Linked DNA regions of Mesorhizobium japonicum MAFF 303099. The protein of the gene in region 1 binds, or shares a complex with, the protein of each later gene. Links are inferred from orthologs where the notes say so. Each region holds a gene or a part of one and is shown in the gene's direction. Other genes may lie near its edges.

Evidence for each region.
Region 2: the proteins of dapF (region 1) and MAFF_RS16705 are in contact, whole or in part, in a solved structure (PDB 5YGU), measured with the Escherichia coli proteins. The link is inferred for Mesorhizobium japonicum MAFF 303099 from one-to-one orthologs.

Annotation. Positions count from the first base shown.
Region 1 is NC_002678.2:3,434,040-3,439,801, forward strand. The notes cover bases 1,380-4,228. They hold dapF (diaminopimelate epimerase), read left to right. Parts: upstream 1,380-2,286; coding sequence 2,287-3,171; downstream 3,172-4,228. Other genes in these bases: MAFF_RS17860 (hypothetical protein), read left to right, coding at 1,380-1,756; MAFF_RS37110 (DUF1328 family protein), read left to right, coding at 1,958-2,119; mtaB (tRNA (N(6)-L-threonylcarbamoyladenosine(37)-C(2))-methylthiotransferase MtaB), read left to right, coding at 3,171-4,228. In the rest of the region: MAFF_RS17855 (MBL fold metallo-hydrolase), read left to right, coding at 68-1,120; more of MAFF_RS17860, read left to right, coding at 1,190-1,379; more of mtaB, read left to right, coding at 4,229-4,511; signal recognition particle-docking protein FtsY, read left to right, coding at 4,524-5,762. UniProt on the Escherichia coli protein: Involved in the succinylase branch of the L-lysine biosynthesis and in the biosynthesis of the pentapeptide incorporated in the peptidoglycan moiety. Catalyzes the stereoinversion of LL-2,6-diaminopimelate (L,L-DAP) to meso-diaminopimelate (meso-DAP).
Region 2 is NC_002678.2:3,194,258-3,198,451, reverse strand. Bases 1-2,738 are described here. They hold MAFF_RS16705 (RNA pyrophosphohydrolase), read left to right. Parts: upstream 1-977; coding sequence 978-1,499; downstream 1,500-2,738. Other genes in these bases: alr (alanine racemase), read left to right, coding at 1,563-2,708; MAFF_RS16710 (divergent polysaccharide deacetylase family protein), read left to right, coding at 1-940. Also shown: rnk (nucleoside diphosphate kinase regulator), read left to right, coding at 2,985-3,407; MAFF_RS16690 (nucleoside-diphosphate kinase), read left to right, coding at 3,422-3,964; MAFF_RS16685 (D-amino acid dehydrogenase), read left to right, coding at 4,089-4,194. UniProt on the Escherichia coli protein: Master regulator of 5'-end-dependent mRNA decay.

The DNA of each region.
Region 1 (5,762 bases):
ATCCGTGGAGTTCGGCCGCGACCGCGCATTCGCCCTGCAAATGCTTGCACCAACCGGCGCAACGCCTATGTCTAGGGGCCGAAACCCGCTGGAGCATACCTTGGCCGCGAGAAAGAAAGCCGCCAACCGCTATTACAGCGGTCCGCCCAGCGACCATTTCGATGGCACCTTGTTCTTCAACCCCGGCGGCCAGATGCCCGGCCGCTTCACCGATCTGCTGAAATGGCAGTTCAACGGCCAACGCGCGAAATGGCCAGCGACCAGCCCGAGCCCCTTTCCGCAGGCAAGGCCCGCCGCGAAGGTCGAAGGCACCGACCTCACCGTAACCATGGTCGGCCATTCGACCTTGCTGATCCAGACGGCCGGGCTGAACATCCTCACCGACCCGGTCTGGTCGCAACGCACCTCGCCGTTTTCCTTCGCCGGGCCAAAACGCGTCAATGCGCCGGGCATCGTCTTCGACGATCTGCCGCCGATCGACCTCGTGCTGGTCAGCCACAACCATTACGACCATCTCGACCTCGCCACGCTGAAGCGGCTGAAGGAGAAGCACGATCCGCTGGTGGTGACGCCGCTCGGCAACGATGTGCTGATCGGCGAGGCGGTTCCCGATATGCGGCTTTCGGCGCATGACTGGGGAGACAAGGTCGACATCGCTGACCGCGCCGCCATCCACATCGAGCCGGCGCATCACTGGTCGGCGCGCGGCGCCCGCGACCGGCGCATGGCGCTGTGGGCCGGCTTCGTCATCGAGACGCCGGGCGGCAAACTCTATTTCGCCGGGGATACCGGCTTCCACGACGGCATCAACTACCGGCTGATGGCGGACAAACATGGCGGCTTCCGCTTCGCCATCCTGCCGATCGGCGCCTATGAGCCGCGCTGGTTCATGGCGCCGCAGCACCAGAACCCCAGGGAAGCGGTGCAAGGCATGAAGCTATGCAAGGCCGCCTTCGCCGCCGGCTGCCACTGGGGCACTTTCCACCTCACCGACGAACCGATGGACGAGCCGGTCCGCAAACTGGCCGAGGCGCTGGACGCCGAGGGCCTGCCGCAGGAGCGCTTTCGCGCCTTGCAACCCGGCGAGGTTTGGGACGTGCCGGAGATCGACCACCGCTGAAGTCTGCATTGGCCATTTACGGCACCATCATTTTCGCCGATGGTCCGCCCAGCAAAAAAGGGAATGCAGATGAAATCTATCCTTGCAGCGCTGATGGTGCTGGCAATTTCGGTGCCGGCGGCTTTCGCGGGTGAAATCACGGATCTCGCCGCCGATGCCGAAAAGGCGCTGCAGGCAGGTGACGGAGCCGGCGCGCTGGAGAAATTCCGCGGCGCCGAGGAGGCCTTGTGGCAAGCGATGCCGCTCGCCGTGCAGAATGTCAAACAGGTCGATTCGGCCGGCGGCTTCGGCATCTACAGCGAGCGTGCCAATCACATCTACAAGCCAGGCGAGAAGGTCGTGCTCTATATGGAACCGGTCGGCTATGGCTATGGCTCGGACGGCCTCGGCAACAGCCAGATCGCGCTTTCCATCGACTTCACCGTGCTTTCCGACTCGGGCGAAGCTCTGGGCACCTTCGAGAAGATCGGCAGCGTGCAGGTCGCTTCCCGCTCGCACAACCGCGAACTCTTCTTCAAGCCCGACCTGTCGCTCGATGGACTGCCGCCCGGGAAATACAAGTGCAACTTCCTCATGCATGACCAGAATTCGACCAAGACGGCGCCATTCAGCACCGATATCGAGATCGCCGGCTAATGCATGTCGCCCAAAAGTGATCTCGGTTTTGGGAGAACGACATGCATAACAGCAGAGACCTAAAGCGCCTCGCATGAGTCCGTTTCAACGTGACTCGCTTTAGGTTCTTTCACTGACGTCGCCTCGCAAGCCCGGGAACCCAGGCACGACAGAAGCGTTCTTCATGCGGTTTTGAAATCTGTCGGTTTGCGAGGCATTCCCATGATCAAATGGATCATCATCCTGCTTATCGTCGCCGCCGCGGCAAGCCTGCTTGGCATGCCGGCGCTGGCCGGAGCCGCGGCCACCGGCGCGCGCATCCTCATCGGCATCGTTCTCGTCATCTTCCTGCTGGTGGTGCTAGGCATCTTTGCGGTGACCTAAGTCCGGCGTCTTCGCCGTGGCCAGTCCGGCGTCTTCGCCGTGGCCAGTCCGGCGTCTTCGCCGTGGCCAGGTCCGGCGTCTTCGCCGTGCTGAACACGCCTGCGCACTGGTAATTCCCGCCCGTTTCCGCCATATAGCGCCAAACGGACACGGAATTTCGCGGAGCTATGGCAAGCACTGCCCCTTTCGCCAAGATGAACGGCATCGGCAACGAGATCATCGTCGCCGATATGCGCGGCCGTGCCGATCAGGTGACGGCGGCCGCCGCCCTTGCGCTGAACGGAGATGCCGCGACCCGCTTCGACCAGATCATGGCGATCCATGATGCGAGGACGCCGGGCACCGCCTACTATGTCGACATCCTGAATTCCGACGGCACCAGTGCACAGGCCTGCGGCAATGGCATGCGTTGCGTCGTCCAGGCGCTCGCCGCCGAGACCGGGCAAAAGACCTTCACCTTCGAGACCCGCGCCGGCATTCTCAATGCCCGGGAGCATGCCGACGGCACGATCTCGGTCGACATGGGCATGCCGCATTTCGGCTGGCAGGAGATCCCGCTCGCCGAGGAGTTCCGCGACACCCGCATGATCGAATTGCAGATCGGCCCGATCGACGCGCCGGTGCTGCATTCGCCCTCAGCCGTCTCGATGGGCAACCCGCACGCCATCTTCTGGGTCGACCGCGACGTCTGGTCCTATGAGCTCGAACGTTTCGGCCCGCTGCTCGAAAACCACCCGATCTTTCCCGAGCGCGCCAACATCACCATCGCCCAGGTGACCTCGCCCGAGAGCATGATCATCCGCACCTGGGAACGCGGCGCCGGCCTGACCAAGGCCTGCGGCTCCGCCGCCTGCGCATCGGTGGTGGCCGCGGCCCGCACCAGGCGCACCGGCCGCAGCGTCAACCTTTTGACGCCCGGCGGCGGCACGCTGCATGTCGAATGGCTAGATAACGACCACGTCATCCTGACCGGTGCCGCCGAGTGGGAATTTTCCGGCAGCTTCGATCCCTCGACCGGCACCTGGGCCCGCGACACCGAAAGCGCGGCCTGATGTCGGTTGCTCTGCCCAGGAGCCCGGACGTCGACGGCTCCCTTTCCGAGGCCCCCAACCGCATTGACGTGGTGACATTCGGCTGCCGGCTGAACACCTATGAATCCGAAGTGATGCGACGCGAGGCCGAAAGCGCCGGTCTTGGCGCGCTGCAAGGCGGCGCCGTGATCTTCAACACCTGCGCCGTCACCGGCGAGGCGGTGCGCCAGGCCAGGCAGGCGATCCGCAAGGCGCGCCGCGACAACCCTGGGGCGCGCATCATCGTCACCGGCTGCGCCGCGCAGACCGAGCCGGAAAAATTCGCCGCCATGGACGAGGTCGATCTCGTGCTTGGCAATGAAGAGAAGCTGAAGGCAAACTCGTACCGCGCGCTGCCGGATTTCGGCGTCAACGACACCGAGAAGGCCCGCGTCAACGACATCTTCTCGGTGCGCGAGACCGCCGGCCACATGGTCGACGCCATAGAAGGCCGCGCCCGCGCCTTCGTGCAGGTGCAGAATGGCTGCGACCACCGCTGCACCTTCTGCATCATTCCTTACGGTCGCGGCAATTCGCGCTCGGTGCCGATGGGCGCCGTGGTCGAGCAGGTCAAGCGGCTCGCCGGCAACGGCTATGCCGAGATCGTGCTGACCGGCGTCGACATGACCAGCTTCGGCGCCGATCTGCCGGGAGCGCCAAAACTCGGCAGACTGGTGAAGACCATTCTGAAGCAGGTGCCTGACGTGAAGCGCCTGCGGCTATCTTCGATCGATTCCATCGAGGCCGACGACGATTTGCTCGATGCCATCGCCACCGAACCCAGGCTGATGCCGCATTTGCATCTGTCGTTACAGTCCGGCGACGACATGATCCTGAAGCGCATGAAGCGAAGGCATCTGCGCGACCAGTCGATCCGTTTCTGCGAGGATGTGCGCAAATTGCGTCCTGAAATCGTCTTCGGCGCCGACATCATCGCCGGCTTCCCGACCGAGACCGACGCCATGTTCGAGAACTCGATAAAAATCGTCGAGGAATGTGGCCTGACCCATCTCCATGTTTTCCCGTTTTCACCGCGCGAGGGCACGCCCGCCGCGCGCATGCCACAGGTCCGCCGCGAGGTGGTCAAGCAGCGCGCCGCCCGTTTGCGCGCCGCCGGCGAAGCCGCCTATCGGCGCCATCTGTCCTCGCTGCCTGGAACCCGTCAGTCGATCCTGATCGAGCGCGATGGTCTCGGTCGCACCGAAGGATTTACCCTCGCCGCACTCGGCACCGGCGCGCCCGGCGAGATCGTCGAAGCGACAATTACTGGCCACGATGGCGCCCGGCTCAACGCAGTGCCGCTTGCCGCACGCGCCGCCTGAGAAACGCAAAGCATGGCTGGTTTTTTCAAGAAGATATTTTCGTTCGGCAAGAAAGAGGTTGTCGAGGAGCGCGTCGACGAGACCGCCCCGCTGCCCCCGATCAAATGGGACCAGCTCGATGCGCTGAAGCCGGCTGCCGAACAGGTTGTTCCGGAATTTCTGAAGCGCGAGGAGCCCCTGCCCGAGGCCGAGGTCGCGCTTTCACCCGCCGAACCGGAAGTAACTGCTCCGGAACCGTCGCCTGTCGAGGAACCGGCACCGCAGACCGCTCCGACCATCCCGCCCACGCCGGAGCCGACGGTTCCCGCCGAGCCGGAACCCCTGCCGCAGCCCGCGCCGCAAGAGGAACCGGCACCTGCGCCAGAGCCCGCAGAGCCGCCGGCGCCCGAGGAAATTCCGCTTCCCCCCGCCGCCCCGGAGCCCGCCCCCGAACCGCAGCCGCAAGAAGTCCCTCCCGCGCCAGCTGAGCCGGAGATTGCGCCGCCGCGCCCGGAAAGGCAGCCCGAACCGGCGCCGATCGAAGTGCCGGTCCCGCCTGCCGAGATCCCGGTCGAGACGCCCGCGCCCGTTGAAGTGTCGCCACCGGCCGCTCCTTCCGCACAGCCGACTTCAGAGGCAGGCGCCGCCCCTCAAGCACCGACACGTCCCTCGCCCCGGCCGCCGGAAGAGGTTGAGGAGCCGCGTGAACCTGCAAAAGAGTCGACGCCAACCGTCGAGGCTGCGCCGGAAGCTCCGCTGGCGGAAATTGCTCGTCCCATTCGCCAGCCGGCGCCGGTCGAGACGCAGCCCGTCATTGCCGAGATCGCGCCCGAGCCGCAGCCCGTCCCACGACCGAAGCCGGAACCGAAACCCGCTCCCGGCAAGGTGACCGTCACCAAAAAGGTCGAGCAGAAGGCCGAGCCGGTGAAGGCACCGGAGCCGGCACCGCGGCGCTCCTGGTTCCAGCGCATGCGGGACGGGCTTGCCCGTTCCTCGCGCGAGCTCACCGGCAACATCGCCGGCGTCTTCACCAAGCGCAAGCTGGACGAGGACACGCTGCAGGACCTCGAAGACGTGCTGATCCGCGCCGATCTCGGCATGGAAACGGCGCTTCGTATCACCGACGCGCTGGCCGCCAGCCGCTACGGCAAGGACGTCTCCGATACGGATGTCCGCACCGTCATGGCAGCCGAGGTGGAGAAGGTGCTGACCCCTGTCGCCCGGCCGCTGGAACTCGACCTCTCACACAAGCCGCATGTCATCCTGGTGGTC
Region 2 (4,194 bases), 240 kb from region 1 along the record:
AGCCGCGACGCCAAAGGTCGAAACGCCGTCCAAGACCGGTGGTCCTCAGATCATCCATGTGCAGAAGGAGGAGGGCGATGGCCCTCCGCAGGCCGCTATCGTCATCCGCGACCCATCGAGCATTGGGCAGAACCTGAAGATCGCGCATCTTCCCGACAAGGCGCTGATCGAGGCCAGCGACACTGGACCGCTGCCGATGCGCTCCGCCGATGGAAGGCGCCCGTTCGATGTCTATGCACGGCCGTGGTCCGGAGCGCGCGGGGCGCGGGTGGCGATCGTCATCGGCGGGCTGGCCGTCTCGCAGACCGGTACCCAGGCTGCGATAGCCAAGCTGCCTGCGGAAGTGACGCTGGCCTTCGCGCCGCAAGGCAACAGCATCGGCCGCTGGATGCAGGCCGCAAGGCAGGGTGGCCACGAGATCGTCATGCAGGTGCCGCTCGAACCGTTCGACTATCCCAACGTCAACCCCGGCCGCAACACGCTGACAGTGGCAGGGAGCGCCGAAGAAAACCTCAAGAATCTGCATTGGGCGCTGTCGCGGACGACGAACTACACCGGCGTCATGAACTATATGGGCGCGCGCTTTTCCGCCGACAAGGCGGCGATGGAGCCGTTCATGGCCGAACTCGGCAAACGGGGTCTCGCCTATATAGACGACGGCTCATCGGCGCGCAGCCTGGCGCCCGACCTGGCGCTGAAGGACGGCGTGCCCTTCGTCGCCGGCGATACGGCGATCGACGCGGTGCAGGATCGCGGCGCCATCCTGAAGAAACTCGACGGTCTCGAAGCCACGGCGCGGGCCAAGGGCACGGCCGTCGGCATCGGCTCGGCCTTTGATCTCACAGTCGACATCGTCTCATCCTGGATTGCCGAGGCCAAGAAGCGCGGCATCGAGATCGTGCCGATTTCAGCGGTGGCGATCGATCCGCAAAAGGGCTAGGCGATGCCCTTCTGAAGATGGCTGGAGAGACTGACTGATGCCAAAGACGAAGAAGGTCGACCGCGAAACGCTGCCCTACCGTCCCTGTGTCGGGCTGATGATCCTCAATGGCGAGGGCCTGGTCTGGGTCGGGCATCGCATTGCCGAACCCGACAGCGAATTCGCCGGCACGACGCAGCTCTGGCAGATGCCGCAGGGCGGCATCGACAAGGGTGAGGAGCCGCTGCAGGCGGCCGAGCGCGAGCTTTATGAGGAGACCGGCATGCGCAGCGTCTCGCTGCTCGCCGAAGCGCCGGACTGGATCAATTACGACCTGCCGGACCATCTCGTCGGCATTGCCTTCAAGGGTCGATATCGCGGCCAGATGCAGAAATGGTTCGCCTTCCGCTTCCATGGCGACGGCAGCGAGATCCAGATCAATCCGCCGCCGGGCGGCCACACCGCCGAATTCGACAAATGGTCGTGGCGGCCGATGCAAGATCTGCCCGACCTGATCGTGCCGTTCAAGCGCAAGGTCTATGAAGAGGTGGTGGCGGCGTTCAGCCATCTGGCGCGTTAGCCGCGTCGAGGTTGCCGCGTTGGTGCGGGGGTCGTATTGATGGCCGATGCAATGAGGGTCGCCATGAACGACGCCGTCAATCCGACTGCTGCGAAAACCGTCACCGGTTGGCCGGTCAGCGAGGCCGCGGCCGGCGCGATCCTGACCATCGATCTCGGCGCGATCCGTGAAAACTACCGGCGGCTGAAGGCGCTGCTGGGCGGCGTGCACTGCGCCGGCGTTGTCAAGGCCAATGGCTACGGCCTTGGCGCGGCCAAGGTGGCGGCGGCACTGACCCGGGAAGGCTGTGACATCTTCTTCGTCGCGCTGCTGGCCGAAGGCATCGCGCTGCGCAAGGCGGTCGGGACCGGACCGGACATCTACGTGCTGAACGGGCTGCCGCCTGGCTCCGAGCCGGAAGCGGTGGCGGCTGGCCTTTGCGCGGTCATCAATAGTGGCGCGCAGTTGAAAGCCTGGCGCGCGGCGGTGCACGATGCCGGTCGCCGGCTGCCGGCGGCCATCCAGGTCGACAGCGGCATGTCGCGGCTCGGCATGGCGCCGGCCGAAGTCGAGGCGCTGGCCGGGGATAGCAGCGCGTTCGACGGCATCGACATCAAATATGTCATGAGCCATCTGGCCTGCGCCGACGAGCCGCGCCATCCGGCCAACGAACAGCAGAGGCTGGCCTTCGAACGGCTGCGCGCCATGCTGCCCCGGGCGCCCGCCTCGCTCGCCAATTCCTCCGGCATCTTTCTCGGGCCGTCCTACCATCACGATCTCGCTCGGCCCGGAGCCGCGCTCTACGGCATCAACCCGACGCCGGGCGAGCCCAACCCGATGTTGCCCGTGGTGTGGCTGCAGGCCAAGGTGGCGCAGACGCGCCGCATCGAAAAGGGCGCCGGCATCGGCTATGGTCACAGCTATCACGCGGACGGTCCGCTGAGCCTGGCGACGATTTCGTTCGGCTATGCGGATGGCTGGCTGCGCCGCTCCGCTTCGGCGGCCTGGTTCGAAGGCGTGCGCCTGCCTTTCCTCGGGCGTGTGTCGATGGATTCGATTATTCTCGACATCTCCGCTTTGCCGCCCGGCAGGCTGCGCGAGGGCGATCTGGTCGAGCTGCTCGGTCCCTCGCAGAGCGTCGACGACGCCGCCGGCCATGCCGGCACCATCGGCTATGAAATCCTGGCCAGTCTCGGCCCGCGCTTTCACCGCCACTATGTCGGCGGCTGAGCGGTTTGGCCGCGCTTGACAAGCGGGCGCCTGTCGGCAAGGTTCGGGGCATGAGCAACCTCGCTTACACCAGAACCTTGTTCAGGGTCTGCCCGATCGCGGGATCGTAGCCCCGGCGCGGCCGCCTTCTGGCGTCCGTCCGTATCGGGGCATCCATACATCCACAACCGCCATCAAGCCGTATAGCCCTTCGCGGCTGCCGGCTTTTTCATCACGCCGCCGTCAGTGCGGTGGCAAGCGCGCATCCATTCGATGCGCCGATCCATGAGGTTTGCCATGCAACATGCAACAGGACCGCGTCCATCGAGCCGGATTCTGATCAGCGACACCGACCATGACAGGTTGACCGGCCTGGCGAGAGCCTTGCTCGACCGTGCCCCCGAGACGGCCGAGGAGCTGCTCTTCGAAATGGACCGCGCCGTCGTCACGGACGCGGCGGCGATGCCGGCCGACGTGGTGCGTATGGGATCGGCCGTGACGGTCCGCGGCGAAGGCGGGGCGACCCAGCGCATCATGCTGGTCTATCCCGGCGAAGCCGACATTGCCGAAAACAGGATCTCGGTGCTGACGCCGATGGGAACGGCGCTCATCGGAGCGTCGATCGGGCAGGCGGTGTGCTGGAGCAGTCGTGGCGGCCGTGAGCTGTCGGTGACCGTCGAAGCCGTCGACACGCCGGTCTCCGGCGCGCAGCGGCGCTGATCGTGGAGGCGGTGATGAAGAGTACGAATTGCTGTCTGACGACGAAGGACCGTGCCGTCCTCGAAGTCATGCTGGAGCGCCGGCGGGCATTCGCGGATCCGATCGTGCATGTGCTCGAACACAAGCTTTCAAGCGCCGATGTCGTCCCGATCGATACGGTCGGCCCCGATATCGTCACGCTGAACAGCAGGGTGGTGTTCAGCATCGATGCCGGTCACGCCCAGACGCGCACCCTGGTGCAGAACGAGGTGCGCGGACCGGTCGGCTCCAGCCTGTCGGTGGCAACCAGGCGCGGGCTCTGCATGCTTGGCATGGCACAGGGCCAAACGGCCTCGATCGAGCACGCCGACGGCCGGCGGGAGTCGATCCTGATCAAGGCCGTGCTTTACCAGCCGGAGGCTGCCGGGCGCGCGGTCAGGCAGAAAGACCGGGCCGACGGGCGGCGACCGCATGGGCTCACTCTCGTCTACAGCGCCGCAGACGATTGGCAGCCTCTTGGCGAGACGGCCGGAATGCGGCAGACAGAAGACGACGACCCCGGTCCCTCGGCGGCGTGAATGGGCAACAGCGTATGGTTCTCGAAAATCGGCGTCGATTTTCATTTGGGATCATGCGCAAATCGAGAAATGCGGCCGCGTCCACGGGCGTCCTGAGGATGCGCGGCGCGGCAAGGAGTGAACGATGCAGATCATGGTGCTGGGCGGCGGCGTCATCGGGGTGACCACGGCCTATTATCTCGCCGAGGCCGGCCACGAGGTGACGGTGCTCGATCGCCAGAAAGGCCCGG